4 regions of the Roseomonas chloroacetimidivorans genome follow, and region 1 is predicted to be linked to each of the others. Evidence: predicted binding sites of a transcription regulator. Region 1 holds the regulator's gene; each other region holds the start of a gene.
What was found. Region 1 encodes LexA, which represses DNA repair genes until DNA is damaged. Its sites were predicted from a motif close to TGTTCTANNTANGTTC; they were not measured.

Region 2: the regulator LexA is predicted to act here: its motif matches at 2,423-2,438, upstream of uvrA (excinuclease ABC subunit UvrA).
Region 3: the regulator LexA is predicted to act here: its motif matches at 2,185-2,200, upstream of ACO1BU_RS07920 (DUF3072 domain-containing protein).
Region 4: the regulator LexA is predicted to act here: its motif matches at 1,720-1,735, upstream of ACO1BU_RS18345 (ImuA family protein).

What each region holds. Positions count from the first base shown of each region.
Region 1 covers NZ_JBNBZS010000001.1:87,457-91,643, reverse strand. Annotated here, with positions in the region: gene ACO1BU_RS00415 (ComEC/Rec2 family competence protein) at 1-2,022, shown strand, start outside; gene lexA (transcriptional repressor LexA) at 2,079-2,813, opposite strand; gene ACO1BU_RS00405 (molybdopterin molybdotransferase MoeA) at 2,920-4,125, opposite strand; gene moaC (cyclic pyranopterin monophosphate synthase MoaC) at 4,125-4,187, opposite strand, start outside.
Region 2 covers NZ_JBNBZS010000056.1:27,020-31,206, reverse strand. Annotated here, with positions in the region: gene uvrA (excinuclease ABC subunit UvrA) at 1-2,337, opposite strand, end outside; gene ssb (single-stranded DNA-binding protein) at 2,682-3,233, shown strand; gene gyrA (DNA gyrase subunit A) at 3,253-4,187, shown strand, end outside.
Region 3 covers NZ_JBNBZS010000009.1:133,488-137,674, forward strand. Annotated here, with positions in the region: gene ACO1BU_RS07905 (hypothetical protein) at 1-166, shown strand, start outside; gene ACO1BU_RS07910 (alpha/beta hydrolase) at 237-1,235, shown strand; gene ACO1BU_RS07915 (creatininase family protein) at 1,290-2,093, opposite strand; gene ACO1BU_RS07920 (DUF3072 domain-containing protein) at 2,222-2,455, shown strand; gene ACO1BU_RS07925 (AmpG family muropeptide MFS transporter) at 2,645-3,907, shown strand; gene ACO1BU_RS07930 (DMT family protein) at 3,944-4,187, shown strand, end outside.
Region 4 covers NZ_JBNBZS010000023.1:89,645-93,831, reverse strand. Annotated here, with positions in the region: gene ACO1BU_RS18360 (LysR substrate-binding domain-containing protein) at 1-466, opposite strand, end outside; gene ACO1BU_RS18355 (YjiS-like domain-containing protein) at 575-805, shown strand; gene ACO1BU_RS18350 (S1 family peptidase) at 831-1,436, opposite strand; gene ACO1BU_RS18345 (ImuA family protein) at 1,877-2,584, shown strand; gene ACO1BU_RS18340 (pectate lyase family protein) at 3,047-4,187, shown strand, end outside.

The sequences.
Region 1 (4,187 bases):
GGCTGGCTGGCTCTGCCCTGGCCATTGCTGGCCTTTGCGATGCTCCTGCGATCACGTTGGCTCCTGACATCGGCAGTTCTGGCCCTTCTCGGTGCTGGCGCCCTGGGCTTTGCCGCGGCCCTGTTCCATGCCTGGATCGCGGCGCCCCTTCCAGAGCTTCCACGCACCGCGAGCATTGTCTCGGGCAAGGTCGCCTCGGTGGACCTGCTCCCCGAGGGCCGGCGGGTGGTGCTGGACACCCCACGCCTGGGCGATGGCCCCCCGCTGGAGCGGCAGATCCGCATCCGACTGCGCGCGGATGATCCGGCGCGCCCCGCCCCAGGTGACGTCGTCGCCGTCCGGGCGCTGGTGCGCCCGCCGATGCCGCCCGCCTATCCAGGGGGCTTCGATTTCCAGCGCAGCGCCTATTTCGGCGGGTTGGCAGGGTCGGGCTTCGCGCTGAATCCCGCACAGATCCTCGTGCAGGGAGACGCGCCGCTCTTTGCCGGTCTCCGCGCGGCCATCGAGGCCCGCATCACCGCCGCGCTGCCCGGCGCCACGGGCACCGTCGCGACGGCGCTGCTTACCGGGTCGCAATCCGGTATCCCCGCCGCCGCGCTGACGGATCTGCGCGATGCTGGCCTGGCGCATCTGCTTTCCGTCTCCGGCCTGCATGTGGCGGTCGTCATCGGAATTGGCTTCGTACTGCTGCGCGCGGCCATCGCCGCCATTCCCTGGCTGGCGCTGCGGATCGATTCCAAAGGAGGCGCGGCACTGGCGGGGCTCGTGTTGGGGGGCGCTTATACGCTGCTCACCGGGGCGGGGGTGCCAATGGTGCGCTCCTTTGTGATGGCGGCGCTGGTGACCCTTGCGGTGCTGACGGGGCGGCGGGCGCTTTCACCACGGGCCCTCGCCCTGGCGGCGGGGCTGGTCCTGCTCGCCAACCCCGCCGCGCTGACCGGGCCCTCCTTTCAGATGTCCTTCGCCGCCGTGCTGGCGCTGATCGCGGCGGCGGAGGCGCTGCGTGGGCCGAGCCGGACCTTGCGGGCGCGAGGCTGGCACGGAAGGGCGGCGCTGGTGGTGCTGGGGCTGGTCACCACTTCGCTGGTCGCAGGTGCGGCCACCACGCCCTTCGGCCTGCACCATTTCGGGCGGCTGCAGCTCTATGGCGTGGTGGCGAATGGCATCGCCGTGCCGCTGACCACCTTTGTCGTCATGCCGGCGGGGATGCTGGCCCTGTTCCTGATGCCCCTCGGGCTCGAAGGACCGGCCCTGTCCGTCATGGGTTGGGGAGTGGACGCAACGCTGCTGACCGGACGTGTCGTGGCGTCCTGGCCCGGCGCCGCATTGGCCGCGCCACCTATTCCGGGCTGGGGGCTGGGGGTCTTCGCTCTGGGCTTGTGCTGGCTTTGCCTCTGGCGCCTTCCCTGGCGCTGGGCGGGCGTGCCGGTCATGGCGCTGGGGCTGCTTTCCGGCCTGCTGGTCGTGCCGCCCGATATTCTGGTTGCGGCCGATGGGCGGATGCTCGCCCTGGCCACTCCATCCGGCGTGCTGTCCGAGCGGAGCTCCGGCGCCAACCGCCTGATCCGCGAATCCTGGTTGCGGAGCTGGGGGGAGGAGGGCGGCCTGCCCCTTCCCCGTGATGGTGAAGCGGCGCATGGCGCGGCGACCTGCACCATGTTGGCCTGCCTCCTTCGTCCGCGCCCGGAGGCGCAGGCGGCCATCCTGCTGCGCCAACCCCCGCGCGAGGCGCCCCGGCCGCGGCGTGGCCCGGCTCCGCCGCCCCCGCCGGTTCTGGTGGAGACGGGATGCGGGCAGGCGGCCATCATGATCTCGCTGGAGCCCATCCGGGGACGCTGCCGGCAGACGCCGCATGTCGACCGCATCAGCGTCTGGCGGGACGGTGCCCATGCGATCTGGCTGACCCCGGCGGGCGTGACCATCCTTTCGGACCGGGCAGCGCGGGGGCGGCGGCCCTGGGTGCCGCCAGAGCCCGTCCCGCGGACGCAGCCCCAGGCCGAGCCGCCGGCCGAGACGGAATGAAAGAAGCCCGGGGAGAATGCCTTCCCCCGGGACTCGTCATGCTTCTCTGAGGCTTTTCAGTGATAACGGCGGACCAGGCCGACAAGGCGGCCCTGCACCTTCACGCGGTCCGGGCCGAAGATGCGCGTCTCGTAGCGCGGGTTGGCCGCCTCCAGCGCGATCGAGTTGCCGCGGCGGCGCAGGCGCTTCAGCGTCACCTCGTTCTCATCCACCAGCGCGACCACGATGGCACCGTTCTCGGCGGTGTCGCCTCGGCGGATGATCACCGTGTCGCCGTCCAGGATGCCGGCTTCGATCATCGAATCGCCGGCCACCTCCAGCGCGTAATGCTCGCCGCCCCCCAGCAGCGCGGCCGGAACCTCGACGCTCTCGCCCCCGTCGCGCAGCGCCTCGATCGGCAGACCGGCGGCGATCCGGCCATAAAGCGGCAAATGCACCGCTGCGGCATCGTTCGCCGTACGCACGGCGCCGGGAAGGTTCGGCGCGAAATTTCCGCGGATAACGTTCGGCGCGAAGGCCGGGGCGGGGGCCGGGGCAGCAGCGGCCACGGCGGCCTGGGCGGCGCGGGGCGCCAGGCTGTCGGGCATACGCAGCACCTCAAGCGCACGGGCGCGATGGGCGCGGCGCTTCAGGAAGCCGCGCTCCTCCAGCGCCGTGATCAGGCGATGGATGCCGGACTTCGACTTGAGGTTCAGCGCCTCCTTCATCTCCTCGAAGGACGGAGAGAACCCGGTGTTCCGGAGGTGCTTATCAATGAAGGTGAGCAGCTCGTGCTGCTTCCGGGTGAGCATGGGCCGGCATCTCCCTGGGGGCGAGGGGGGCAGTCTTATGCACGAACAAACGGGCAACCGACACGGAAGTTCTATGAAAGTTCTCCCGCGTCGGTCAATGCCGCCTTCACACGCCCAGAGAGGAAAGTTCCACAACTTGTACGCTTGCCCCCGCCTCCAGGGCTGGCGCGTGGGGCTCCCGCAGGATCAGCGCATCCGCCCGGGCCAGGGTGGCCAGCATGGAGCTGTCCTGCACCGGGAAGGGAGTGGCCACCAGGCCGCCCGTGGGATCGCGCGAAAGGGATGCGCGGACAAAGTCCTGGCGGCGGTCATTCGCCGCCATGGGCTGCCCCAGAGCGGCGCTGCGCGTCTCGACCGGGCCGGAGCACAGGCCGGAGAGACGCCGCAAGGCCGGGATGAGAAAGACCACGGCACAGACCATGGCCGAAACCGGGTTCCCGGGCAGGCCGAGCAATGGAGTGCCGCGCAGGTCGCCCCAGATCAACGGCTTGCCCGGCCGCATCGCGATCTTCCAGAAATCCAGGGAGAAGCCCTGAGGGCCAAGTGCGGCCTGGACGAGGTCATGCTCGCCGACACTGGCGCCGCCGGTGGTCACCAGCAGGTCGCATCGTCGACCGGCTTCTGCGGCAGCGGCGATGGCGTCACGGTCGTCAGCGGCGATCGGCAGGACCAGCGGATCGGCCCCGGCCCCGCGCACCAGCCCGGCCAGGGCATGGGCGTTGGAGGAGACAATGCCGCCGGCGGGAATGGCCTCGCCGGGCAGCACGATCTCGTCGCCGGTGGCGAGGATGCCGATGCGGGGGCGGCGATGGACCTGCAGCCAAGGGTGGTTGGCAGCAGCCGCCAACCCGATGTCGCGCGCCGTCAAACGTCGGCCAGGGGACAGCAATTCGTCGCCAGCCGCGAAATCAAGGCCGGCGCGGCGTATATGGCGGCCGGCACGGGCCGCCTCGTTTACGACAACATGCCCGTCCTCAGCCGTCGCGTCCTCCTGAAGCAGGATCGCGTCGGCCCCGGGCGGCACGGTGCCACCGGTGAAGATCCGCACCGCCTCGCCCGGCTCGACCGGACCGGCGAAGGGATGCCCGGCCGGAGATGCGCCGGTCACGCGCAGCCGCGCGCCCAGCGTGGCGTCCGCGGCGCGCAGGGCATAGCCATCCATCGCCGAGACATCAGTCGGCGGCTGGGTCAGCCGCGCGAGGACGGGGCGCGCCAGCACGCGGCCCCAGGCCTCGGGGAGGGGAACAGTCTCGGGGCCGGTGGGCGACACGCCCGCGAGGATGCGCTGCAGTGCCTCCGCCACCGGGATCATCAGGGCGCCTCGTAGAGACCGGATTTTCCGCCGGATTTCCGCGTGAGGCGGACGGCCTCGAT
Region 2 (4,187 bases), on a different contig from region 1:
CTCCAGCGTCTCGCGGTTGTAGCGCTTGCCCTTGCAGGTGTCGCAGGTGACGTAGACATCGGGCAGGAAGTGCATCTCGATCTTGATGAGGCCGTCGCCCTGGCAGGCCTCGCAGCGGCCGCCCTTCACGTTGAAGGAGAAGCGGCCGGCCTTGTAGCCACGGGCGCGGCTATCCGGCAGCTCGGCGAACCAATCGCGGATCGGAGCGAAGAGGCCCGTGTAAGTCGCTGGATTTGAACGAGGCGTACGGCCGATCGGCGATTGGTCGATGTCGATGATCTTGTCCAGGTGCTCCAGCCCCTCGATCCGCTCATGAGGCGCGGGGACGGTGCCGGCGCCCATCAGGCGGCGTGCCGTGGCCTTGTAGAGCGTCTCGATCACCAGGGTGGACTTGCCGCCGCCGGAGACACCGGTGACACAGGTGAAGGTGCCGAGCGGGAGCGCGGCCGTGACCGACTTCAGGTTGTTCCCGGTCGCACCGACCACCTTCAGCAGGCGCTTCGGATCGGGCTCGCGCCGCTTCTCCGGCACGGGGATGGAGCGGCGGCCGGACATATAGGCGCCGGTGATGCTGTCCGGGTGGGCTGCCACCTCCTCCGGCGTGCCATGGGCGATGATGCGGCCGCCCCCGGCGCCAGCGGCCGGGCCGATATCCACCAAGTAGTCAGCGGCACGGATCGCGTCCTCATCGTGCTCGACCACCAGCACGGTGTTGCCAATGTCCCGCAGCCGGCGGAGCGTGCCGAGCAGGCGCTCATTGTCCCGCTGATGCAGGCCGATCGAGGGCTCGTCGAGTACATAGAGCACGCCCGTCAGCCCCGAGCCGATCTGGGACGCCAGGCGGATGCGCTGGCTCTCTCCGCCCGAAAGGCTGGCGCTGCCGCGCGACAGGGAAAGGTAGTCCAGCCCGACATCCACGAGGAAGCGAAGGCGGTCGTTGATCTCCCTGAGGATGCGGCGGGCGATTTCCTGACGCTGAGGGGTAAGGGTGTCGAAAACGCCCTCGAACCATTCCATGGCCTTGCGGATGGAGAGGTTTGAGGCCTCGGCGATGTCGAGGGAGGCCACCTTCACCGCCAGGGCCTCGGGCTTCAGACGGGCGCCGTGGCAGACATGGCAAGGGCGGTCGGACTGGTAGCGCTGCAGATCCTCGCGAACCCAGGGATTGTCCGTCTCGCGCTTCCGCCGCTGGAGGTTCGGGATCACGCCCTCGAAGGGCTTCTTCACCTCATAGGCGCGCAGCCCGTCCTTATACTTGAGGGTCACGACCTCCGAGGTGCCGTGCAGGATGGCTTCCCGGACCGCCTTGGGCAGGTCGGCCCAGCGCGTGCTGGTCGAGACCTTGAAGTGCCGCGCCAGGCTCTCGAGGGTCTGATCGTAATAGGGTGAGGAGGAACCACCGGCCCAGGCCGCCACGGCGCCCTCGGCAATGGTCTTCTCATCGTCCGGCACCACCAGGGCGGCGTCGAAGAAGGTTTCGGTGCCCAGGCCGTCGCATTCCGGGCAGGCGCCCTGGGGTGAGTTGAAGGAGAAGAGCCGGGGTTCGATCTCCTCAATGGTGAAGCCGGAAACCGGGCAGGCGAAGCGGGAGGAGAAGACCGTCCGCTCCCCGCTATCGGCGCCTTCCACATAGGCGACACCGTCCGAGAGGCCGAGGGCGGTTTCGAAGCTGTCCGCCAGACGCTGCTGGGCGCCCTCGCGCACCACCACGCGGTCCACCACGGCCTCGATGTCGTGCTTCTTCTTCTTATCGAGGGTCGGCACCTCCTCGATCCGGTAGAGGGTGCCGTTGACCTTCACCCGCTCGAAGCCCCGGCGCTGGAGCTCGGCGATCTCCTTCTTCCACTCGCCCTTCTTGCCCCGGGCAATGGGGGCAAGGATCAGAAGGCGGGTGCCCTCGGGCATGGCCATGACCCGGTCCACCATCTGGGAGACGGTCTGGGCCTCGATGGGCAGGCCAGTGGCCGGGGAATAGGGCACGCCCACCCGCGCCCAGAGCAGGCGCATGTAGTCGGCGATCTCCGTGACCGTACCGACCGTGGAGCGGGGATTGTGGGAGGTGGTCTTCTGCTCGATCGAGATGGCCGGGGAGAGGCCCTCTATGCTGTCCACATCCGGCTTCTGCTGAAGCTCCAGGAACTGCCGGGCATAGGCCGAGAGGCTCTCGACATAGCGGCGCTGGCCCTCGGCATAGATGGTGTCAAAGGCCAGGCTGGACTTGCCGGAGCCGGACAGGCCGGTAATGACCGTGAGCGTTCCCTTCGGGATATCCAGGTCCACATTCTTCAGATTGTGCTGCCGGGCGCCGCGGATGCGGATATGGCCGCCGCTGCCGATCTCAAGCGCGCCCCGGTTGGCAAGGCGGTTGGCTGTCTCGGGAAGACTGTCAGGCACGGGGCAATCCGACCTTTGCAGAAGCGAACGTTCGCATTGTGTTCACACGGTTGTGCCACCATATAATGGTGGCGGGAAGGGGTCGCCGGGGGGCGCCCCGACCGCTCCCCCTCGGGGGGTGGCCTCGCCACCTCCCGGGGGGTAGCTTCCGCGCCCCGCGAGGGTTTCCCTTCGCGGGCAGCGGTGATTCGCGGCCCCGGTCCTTGCGGCATGGCTCGCAGCGCCGCGGGATGTGATATGGTGAGATTTCGGCCGGGGGAGCCCGGCCGGGCAAGGATGTGGGTGGCATGGCCGGCGTCAACAAGGTGATCATCCTCGGCACGCTGGGGCGCGATCCGGAAGTGCGGAACTTCCAGAACGGCGGGAAGGTGGTGAACCTGCGGGTTGCCACCAGCGAGCGCTACAAGGACCGCGAGGGCAATCAGCAGGAGCGGACCGAGTGGCACTCGGTGGCCATCTTCAATGAGAAGCTGGGTGAGATCGCCGAGCGCTACCTGAAGAAGGGCAACCAGGTCTATCTGGAAGGCCAGCTCGAGACCCGGAAGTGGACCACCAATGAGGGTCAGGAGCGCTACACGACCGAGATCGTGCTGCGCCAGTACCGGGGTGAGCTATCCCTGATCGGTGGCCGTGGCCAGGGTGGCGCCGCCAGCGACGAGGGTGGCTTTAGCGGGGGCAGCGGCTTCAGCGGCGACCGTGGTGGCTCCTCCGGCGGTGGCTTTGCCGGCGGGCGGCCCTCCGGCGGTGGTAGCGGCGCCAGCAAGCCACGTAGCGGCGGTGGCGGTGGCGGTGGCTGGGATGCGCCCAAGGCCGACCTCGATGACGACATTCCGTTCTGATCGAATTGGACAGCATTAAGTGAGCGAAACGGAAGGCGGCGGCCCCTCGGACGAGCGGCCGTTCGACGAGACACAGCCGGTCACCCTCGAAGAGGAGATGCGGCGTTCGTACCTCGATTACGCGATGAGCGTGATCGTGGCGCGCGCCCTGCCGGATGCGCGGGACGGGCTGAAGCCGGTGCATCGCCGGATCCTTTTCTCGATGAACGAGAACGGGTTCACGGCGGACAAGCCCTATAAGAAGTCCGCCCGCGTCGTCGGTGACGTGATGGGTAAGTACCACCCGCACGGCGACAGCGCGATTTACGACGCCATGGTCCGCATGGCGCAGCCCTTCTCCATGCGCGTGCCCCTGATCGACGGTCAGGGCAATTACGGCAGCATGGACGGCGATCCGCCGGCGGCCATGCGCTACACCGAGGCGCGGCTGGCCAAGTCCGCCGCGGCGCTGCTGGCCGGGATTGACGAGGACACCGTCGATTTCAGTCCAAACTATGACGAGAGCGCCCAGGAGCCGAAGGTTCTTCCGGCCGCCTATCCGAACCTGCTCGTCAACGGCTCCAACGGCATTGCCGTCGGCATGGCGACGAACATCCCGCCCCACAATCCGGGCGAGGTGATCGACGCGACCTTGGCGATGATAGCCGATCCGGATGTCTCGCTGGAACGGCTGATGGAAATCATGCCCGGCCCGGATTTTCCGACGGGCGGGCTGATCCTTGGCCGGGCCGGGATCCGGGCGGCCTTCGAGACCGGCCGCGGCTCCATTCCCGTGCGCGCGCGCTGCGAGATCGAGGAGATGCGGGGCGGCCGGCAGGCCATCGTCGTCTCCGAAGTGCCGTACCAGGTGAACAAGGCGACCCTGATCGAGCGCATTGCCGATCTGGCCCGCGCCAAGCAGGTGGAGGGCATCTCCGACCTGCGGGACGAGAGCGACCGCGACGGCATGCGGAT
Region 3 (4,187 bases), on a different contig from region 1:
GGACTATGACGGCGATGGCCGCCTTTCCACCCGTGAACTGACCCAGGACCGCACCGTCTTCGCTCCAGGCGGCGAGGCACGCGGCCGTCCCCTGGCGCTGGAGCGCCTGTCCGAAGGTGCGGCCCTACTGCGCGGGATCATCGAGGGGCTGCTCGGGAGCGAGTGAGCGCGACGAAGGGTTACCCGGCCTCTCCGGCCGTGGACGCCGGGCGCCCCGCAAACCAGATGGGGCGCTGATGCCGTTCCCCCGCCGCGCCCTGCTTACCCTGCCGCTTGCCGCCTGCACGCCCCAGATCATCCCAGCTGGCCCCCGCCTCGCCGATGCCTCCCTGGCCGCGGATGCCTTCGTCATGGAGGACGGGGCCCGCCTTCCCTTCCGCCGCTGGCTACCGGAAGGAACGCCCCGGGCGATCCTGCTCTGCCTTCACGGCTTCAATGACAGCCGAAATTTCATGGTGGAACCGGCCGAGGCGCTGCAGCAGGCCGGGCTGGCCATCTACAGCTATGACCAGCGCGGCTTTGGTGGCGCCCCGCATCGCGGCGTCTGGCCCGGCACGGCCACGCTTGTCTCGGATGCCGCGGCGGTCGCCCACCTGCTGAAAGCCCAATACCCCGACATGCCGCTTTTCATGCTCGGCGAGAGCATGGGCGGCGCCGTCCTCCTTCTCACCGGCACCTCCGCGAATCCACCGCCGGCGGCGGGCTATATCCTGCTTGCGCCTGCCGTTTGGGGGCGCATCACCATGCCCGGGATCGTGGTCGGGTTGATGGCGGTGCTGGCCCATACGGTGCCGCGCGTGGCGGTTTCCTCCGGCGTGCCGGGCATCAGCCCTACCGACAACATCGCCGCGCTGCGCCGCATGGCGCGTGACCCGCTGACCATCCGCGACACCCGCGTGGACACCACCATCGGCCTGGTGGATCTGATGGACGACGCCTTGGCCGCCGGTCCCAGGCTGGGGCCGCAGGTGCCACCCACCCTGCTTGTCTATGGCGCGCGCGACCAGCTCGTTCCACCCATCGCCACCCGCGCCCTGCTGGAATCGCTGCCGCCCAATACCCCGGCCCGCATCGCCTATTACGACGGCATCCACCACATGCCCCTGCGCGACCTTCAGGCCCCGACCGTGATCCGCGACATGCTCGCCTGGATGGACCACCCGAAGGACCCGCTGCCTTCGGGCGCGGACCGGGCGGGCGAAGCATGGGTAAAGGCACCGCTGCCGAGGTGGTGAAAGGGAAAAGGCTGGGAAAAACGGAATCCTTCCCCCCAGCGCCTCTTCACCTTTTCACTGGCGGGGATGAGCGGCGTAGTGCCGCACGAAACCGGCGCCGATCGCGACCAGGCGCTCCACCAGGGCCTTCCCCGTTTCCGCGTTGGAAAGCCGTGGGTCCCCCGTTCCCACCCCGTCCGGAGAGGGCAGGTCGTACTCCGTCGGCACATTCACCTCATGCCCCTCGAAGGACACCGCGCCCCAGCCCATGAAGAGCAGTCCCAGGCAGGTCGGCATCTCCTCGCGCGGCGATGGCACCAGGTCCGGCCGCATCCGCTCCGGCGTCAGATGCATGGCGATGCTTGCCAGTGGGTCGGCGCCATGGCCGGCGGCCTTCCGGGCCCGCTCCGCCCCCATCACCTCGGGCAGCAGCGCCCCCGCGACCTTCCACAAGTAGAAGCAGGGAAAGATCCCCTTCCCCGCCAGCATGAAGCGCTGCGTCACGTCGTGGATCACGGGCGCATTGCCGCCATGGCCGTTCAGCACGACGATCCGGTCCAGCCCATGGCGCAGCAGCGCCTCAATCATCTCCGTCAGAACCAAGCTGAACGCTTGGTGCGACAGTGCGATCCCGCCGGGCATGGCACCGAAGAAGTCCGCCTTACCGAAAGGCAGGACCGGGGCCACCACCGTCTCGGTCCCTGCCTCCGTCGCCGCCCGCGCGATGCGCTCGGCCACCAGCTCTGCCAGCAGGTAGTCCCCCATGGGCGCATGCGGCCCCTGGTCCTCATGGCTGCCCAGCGGCATCAGGATCACCGGCTTGCGCGCATAGAGCCCCCGCGCCTCCCCGCCCGTGATCTCGCCCATCCTGACCTTCATGACCGTCCTCTCCGCCGGGGATGCAGGGTGCCCCATCCGCCCTCTGACGCTCTGACGGCGAAGCCTCCGGGAGGCAACCGCCCTCGCGTGCGAACGTTTAGAGAACGCTAATCGAGGGGAATGCCCGCATGACCAAGCACACCACCGACCATAACCCGAAGGCCGATCCTGAGCCCGGCTCCAACACCGTCAAGGATCCGAAGGACTGGACCACGGGCGATGAGCCCCTGACCGGTGCCCAGGCCTCCTATCTCAAGACCCTCTCCGAGGAAGCTGGCGAGGAGTTCGACGAGAACCTGACCAAGGCCGAGGCCTCCAAGCGGATCGACGAGTTGCAGGAAAAGACGGGCCGGGGCCGCTAAAGCCCGGCGCCCTCCGGCCGGGCGCGGCGCCGCACCCGGCCGTCGCGCGGCCGGTGCTGCCCCCCGGGCCCCGGCTCGCGGGGCGTGCGCGCGGGACGCCGCGGCACGCCTGATTGATCCTTTCCGCATCGCAGGGCACCGCCTGGCCTGCGTGGCGTCGCCGCGCGCACCGTGGCAGTTTCGCGCCCCATGTCCCTGCTCCGCGAACGACGCTTTCTCATCCTTCTTGCCCTTGGCTTCTCCTCCGGCGTGCCGCTGCCGCTGGTGGCGGGCCAGGTGCTGCGGCAGTGGTTCACGGAAAGCGGACTGTCACTGACCGATATCGGCCTCACCGCCCTGATCGGTCTGGCCTATTCGCTGAAATTCCTCTGGTCGCCGGCGCTGGATTCGGTGGCGGCGCCCTTCCTGTCGCGGCTCGGTCGCCGGCGGGGCTGGCTGCTGCTGATCCAGCCCCTTCTCATCCTCGCCATCCTCGCCACCGGCTTCAGTGACCCAACCACAGGCCCTGTCGGCACAGCCATGCTGGCAGCGCTGGTCGCCTTCCTCTCCGCCAGCCAGGACATCGTGGTGGACGCCCACCGCATCGAAATCCTGGAGGAGAAAGAGCAGGGCTACGGCCTAGCCTGCTATGTCTGGGGTTACCGCCTGGCGCTGCTGGCCAGCGGCGGCGGCACGCTCTGGCTTGTGGGCGCGCTGGGCTGGGGCGGCGCCTATGCCTATGCCGCCGCGCTGATGCTGGTGGGCGTCCTCGCCACCCTCGCCTCGCGCGAGGCGCCATTGGCCGCCACCAAGTCCCTGCCATGGGCCGAGCGCCTGCGCGTCTCCGTCGTGCAGCCTTTCGCTGACTTCACGGGCCGCCCGCTCTGGCTGGCGATCCTGCTCTTCGTCGCCCTTTTCAAGCTGGGCGAGGCTCTGGCGGGCGTCATGACCACGCCCTTCTACCGCTCCCTCGGCTTCTCGCGGGAGGATGTGGCGGCGGTCGGCACGGTCTTCGGCCTCTTCGCCACGCTGGGCGGCGCGCTGGCCGGCGGCTGGGTGGTGGCGCGGCTCGGCACGGCGCGGGCGCTGGTCGTCACGGGCCTCGGCCAAATGCTGTCGAACCTGATGTATGTCGCCCTCGCCCATGCGGGCCATGACATGCCCATGCTCTGGCTTCAGGTCGGCATCGAGAACTTCACCGACGGATTGGCCGACGCGGCGTTCGTCACCTACCTCTCCGGCCTCACCAGCCGCGCCTTCACCGCCACGCAATATGCGCTGCTTTCCTCTCTCGCCGCCGTGCCGCTGCGGACGCTTGGTGCCTCCAGCGGCTGGCTTGCGGAGTCCCTGGGCTGGTCCGGCTTCTTCCTGCTGACCACGGCGGCCGCCTTGCCGGCCATGGCGATCATGCTCTTCCTGCTGTGGCGTCTGCCGCCGGCCGAGCCCGCGCGGGCCGTTGAACCCGTCCTTTAACGCGGCGCCACCCCGCGCAAATTCCACGGAGACATGATGCCGACCTGGCTTCTCACGCCGCTTCTGCTCGTTGCGTCGAATGTCGTGATGACGCTGGCCTGGTACGGGCATCTCAAGCGGCCGGGATGGACGATGTGGACCGCGATCCTCCTGTCCTGGGGCATCGCCTTTGTCGAATACTGCCTCGCCGTTCCCGCCAACCGCCTGGGCTACGGCACCTATTCCGGGCAGCAGCTCAAGGTGATGCAGGAGGTGATCACCCTGACCGTCTTCGCCGTCT
Region 4 (4,187 bases), on a different contig from region 1:
CGTTGCCGCCGGAGAAGAGGGTGATGTCCAGTTCGCCCTTGTCGAAGCACTTCAGCAGGTCGTTGGAAGGCAGGCAGACCACTTCCACTTCGGCAGCAGGGTGCGCCTCCGCAAAGCCGGCAAGGATCTCGGGCAGCCAGAGCAGAGCATAGTCATCTGGCGATCCCAGGCGGATATGCCCGGCGATCTCCGGCGTACGGAAGTTCGCCACGATCTCGTCATGCATGGCCAGCAGGCGCCGCGCGCGATCCAGTAACCATAGCCCGTGCGGCGTGGGGCTGAGCCCGCGCGGGCCGCGCAGCAGCAAAGGCTGTCCCAGCGTCTCCTCCAGCCGTCGCATCTGCATGGACACTGCGGATTGCGTACGCCCGACGCGCAGCGCGGCGCGGGTGACGCTGCCGCCTTCGGCCACCAGCACGAAGGAGCGCAGCAGGTCGGGGTCGAGGCCAGCGGGAATGGTGATCATAGCGCCATCAATATCGCTGATGCCGCACTTCAAAACAACTCGTTTCCCTTATGACGATAGCGAGCCGATTATCCTCTCGCGACACCATCCAGAGGGAGATCGCAGATCATGTCTGGTCACGTCATCCATCGCGGCGCCTTCGCTCGGGAGGCTGCCGCCACCCGCCGCGTTCCGGCCTTCGGTTGGCTGGCAATGCTCGAGCGCATGGTCCGTGTGATCGAGGAGCGCCGCCTCCTGGCCACTCTCGACGATCGGATGCTTTCCGATATCGGCATCAACCGACTGGAGGCGGAGCGCGAAGCGGCACGCGCGCCCTGGGATATCCGGCAACGAGGCTGAGCCGCTGCGCATTCTTGCTGCCAGGCTATGAGATGCCATGCACTGTCAGGGCCATGGCGCGTCGTGGCCCTGCATTCCAGGCGCCCTGCATTCCAGGCGAGGCATAGCCGAGCATCGCTAGGCATGACCTAGCCGAGGCCTCCTCCATCACCTGCTGGATGGAGAGGATGAAGACCCGGCGGTTCCGGCCACTGGCCAAACCGCCGAGGTCCAGGCCGGTGATCCAGGCGAGGGCCCTCGCGCCCCCGCCATCTGGCAAGGCCGAGACAAGCCCGACGAGCCGCCCGTCCTTCCGCACCACCGGGCCGCCGGAATAGCCCATGAGCGCCCCCAGCTGCGCGGTGAAGCCTCGGCCGAAGCCCGGCAGGATGGCATCCGGAACTTCGACCATGCCGGCCGCCACGCCCGGACCAATTCCGGGCATGCCTGCGGCCCAGACCAAATCGCCCGTCTCCACAACCTCAGGACTGAGACCGGCGGCGGTGAGCAGTCTGCTCTCATGCTCCAGGAAAGCGAGATCCATATGCGGGCTCCGCGCCAGGACGGGCACGCGGCGGGGGAGTGCGCCATCCCCACGCCGTAACCAGACCATGCGAGTCCCTCCCGGCAGGGCGTGGGCGGCACAAGCCACCAGGCCCTGGTGCCACGGCCACCGCCGAACCGAGCAAGGCCCCCTGCCCCATCGCCGTGTAGCGCCGCGAAGCTGGTACTGAGCAGAGAGGCGATAGGCGTATCCGCGACCTTCCTCAGCGGCAGGTCGGTGCAGGTCGAGAGCGGGAGCGGAGCAAGAAGAGTGCGCCGCGCAATCATCCCAGAATTCAGCCTCCGCAGTGTTTCGGACGGTTTGGCCGCTTCACCGGGATGTTTTCGGCGAAACCGGAACGGCATCTCCATCAAGCGTGCGGGACAAACAAGAACATAGTATGAACAAGCATGCTCCCCGATTCGCCTGCCCGGCCCTGGGCCGCTACCGCTTCCCACCCCATCTCCGGAGGTATGGAAGAGACGCGTTCCCAATCCGTGAAGCGCGATACGGCACTATCCGCCGAAAATGCCGGTGGAAGTGATGGAATGGACAGGCACGCCGTCCTGGCCGCGCTTCGGGCCCGAGTCGCGCGGATCGAGCGCGCCGGCCTTGCGGGGCGTGAGGAACCGCCCGTCATTCCCCTCTGCCCGGAAATGGACCGTACCCTGCCTGGCGGCGGGCTGCCGCGCGCGGCGCTACACGAGCTTCTATCAGACGGAGCAGGGGCGGCGATCGGTTTCGCCGCGCTGCTGATGGCGCGATCCGGCGGCACGGTATTCTGGATTGCGCGTGATCCCGATCCCTGGCCGCCCGGCCTGATCCGCTTCGGCCTGCCACCATCCCGCCTGATCGTTGCGCAGCCCGGCAACCATGTGGATGCGCTCTGGGCGACGGAAGAGGCGCTGCGCTGCTCCGCAGTCTCGGCTGTGCTGCTACTGGGTGAAAGGCCGGATGCAACGGCGATGCGGCGCCTTCAGCTCGCGGCTGAAACTGGCGGTGGAATCGGCCTTCTGTTACGCGAAACAGAAGAGGATGAAGGTCCCTCTCTTGCCACCACGCGCTGGCGCATCACGGGCCGCGCTGGTGGGTCGATGCATGATCTGGGCGACCCGCAATGGACGCTGGATCTGCTGCGCTGCCGCGCTGGACGGCCGCAGACTTGGCATGTGACCTGGCGCGCGGGAATGGAAGCGTTGGTGTTGGATGACGAGGCGCAAGAAGAGAATGCGCCACCGCGTACCCACCGCCGTTGATGGCGGCCTGAAACATCCGCACGCGTCACCGCATCTGTAGCAATAGCGCCTGGGAATCCGGTCAATCAGCCGCGCCCTCAACTAGATTGATGAACCCGCCCAGGCTCTGATCCATAGCATCGCCAGGCGGGGAACCTCACGGTTTCGTGAGAAAAAGCATCCAATACCTAAAACTTAGGACCGCTCTGGCCGGAAACCGACAAACTACACCCCACCTCACGAATCCGTGTGGTTTCCTGTTGGTGCCTCCCGCAAGCCGCTGATACCAACAATTCGTCTGAGATTGAGCCCGTTCGGAAGAACTGGGCACGGCGCATCGCGACCACGCCGGAATAAACTTCTTCAAGTCATGTTCTCATCCGGGATTTTCATGACTTCTACTTGGCCGCCACGAACACAGAGGTGACGAGACCCCATTCCGTCGACAGAGCAGCTTGCGCTGCACTTACGGGGACTGCGCTTATGTCCGATTCCGACGAAGCTCACGGCTATGCTTCAGAGAATGGCGGCACCACCGGCGGAGCCGGCGGAACGGTCGTGATGGTGACAACCGGCAAGGAATTGCTGGCAGCCATCGACAAGGCGGCGGACTCGCCGATCACCATCTACGTCAAGGGCGAGATCACGGCTGCCAACACCGGTTCTGACGTCATTAAGCTGGCGGACGTCCACAATGTCTCGGTCATCGGCATTGGAACCAGCGCGGATTTTGACGGGATCGGTTTCCAGATCACGAAGGGCTCATCCAACCTTATCCTTCAGAACCTGACGATCCACGACGTGCATGACGGCCCCGGGGATGCCATCGGTATCGAGGGTGAGTCGCACAATATCTGGATTGATCACAACGAACTCTATAGCAACACGGATCACGGCAAGGACTATTACGACGGCCTTCTCGATATGAAGGACGGCGTGGAATACGTCACGATCTCGAACAACTACATCCACGATCACTACAAGGCGTCGCTGAACGGCTCTTCTGACAGCGATACCGGTGCACGATACGTTACCTATGACCACAACCTGTTCGAGAACATCAATTCGCGCGCCCCAATGGTCCGCGACGGCTATGCCCATATCTACGATAATTACTACACGAACATCGAAAGCTCCGCGATCAACCTGCGGATGGGCGCTGAAGGGCAGATCGAGAACAATGTCTTCGAGGACGTGAAGAACCCGATCATCAGCGAGTACAGCAAACAGATCGGCTATTGGAACCTGAGCGGTAACGAGTTCGACGACGTCACTTGGTCCAAGGTCGGCAGCGGAGAGGCCTCGGCCGAGAACAGCAAGTCCACCAGCGACTTCACCGTAGACTACGATTACGCGCTCGACGCGACCTCAACGGTGAAGGCCTATGTCACCGCCCATGCCGGTGTGGGTAAGCTCGACACCGACGACTCCTCGAGCAGCACCACTCCCAGCAGCACCGGCGCGTCCGGTGCCTCTTCCGCGGCAAAGCCCGCGCCCAGCAGTTCATCTTCCCCGGCATCAAGTTCGTCCGGATTGACCTCGGATCACGATACCTCCTCCGCGCTCGCCGCAACGAGTTCGGCGGATCACCTGAAGGGAAGCTCGGGCGCAGACACGATCGACG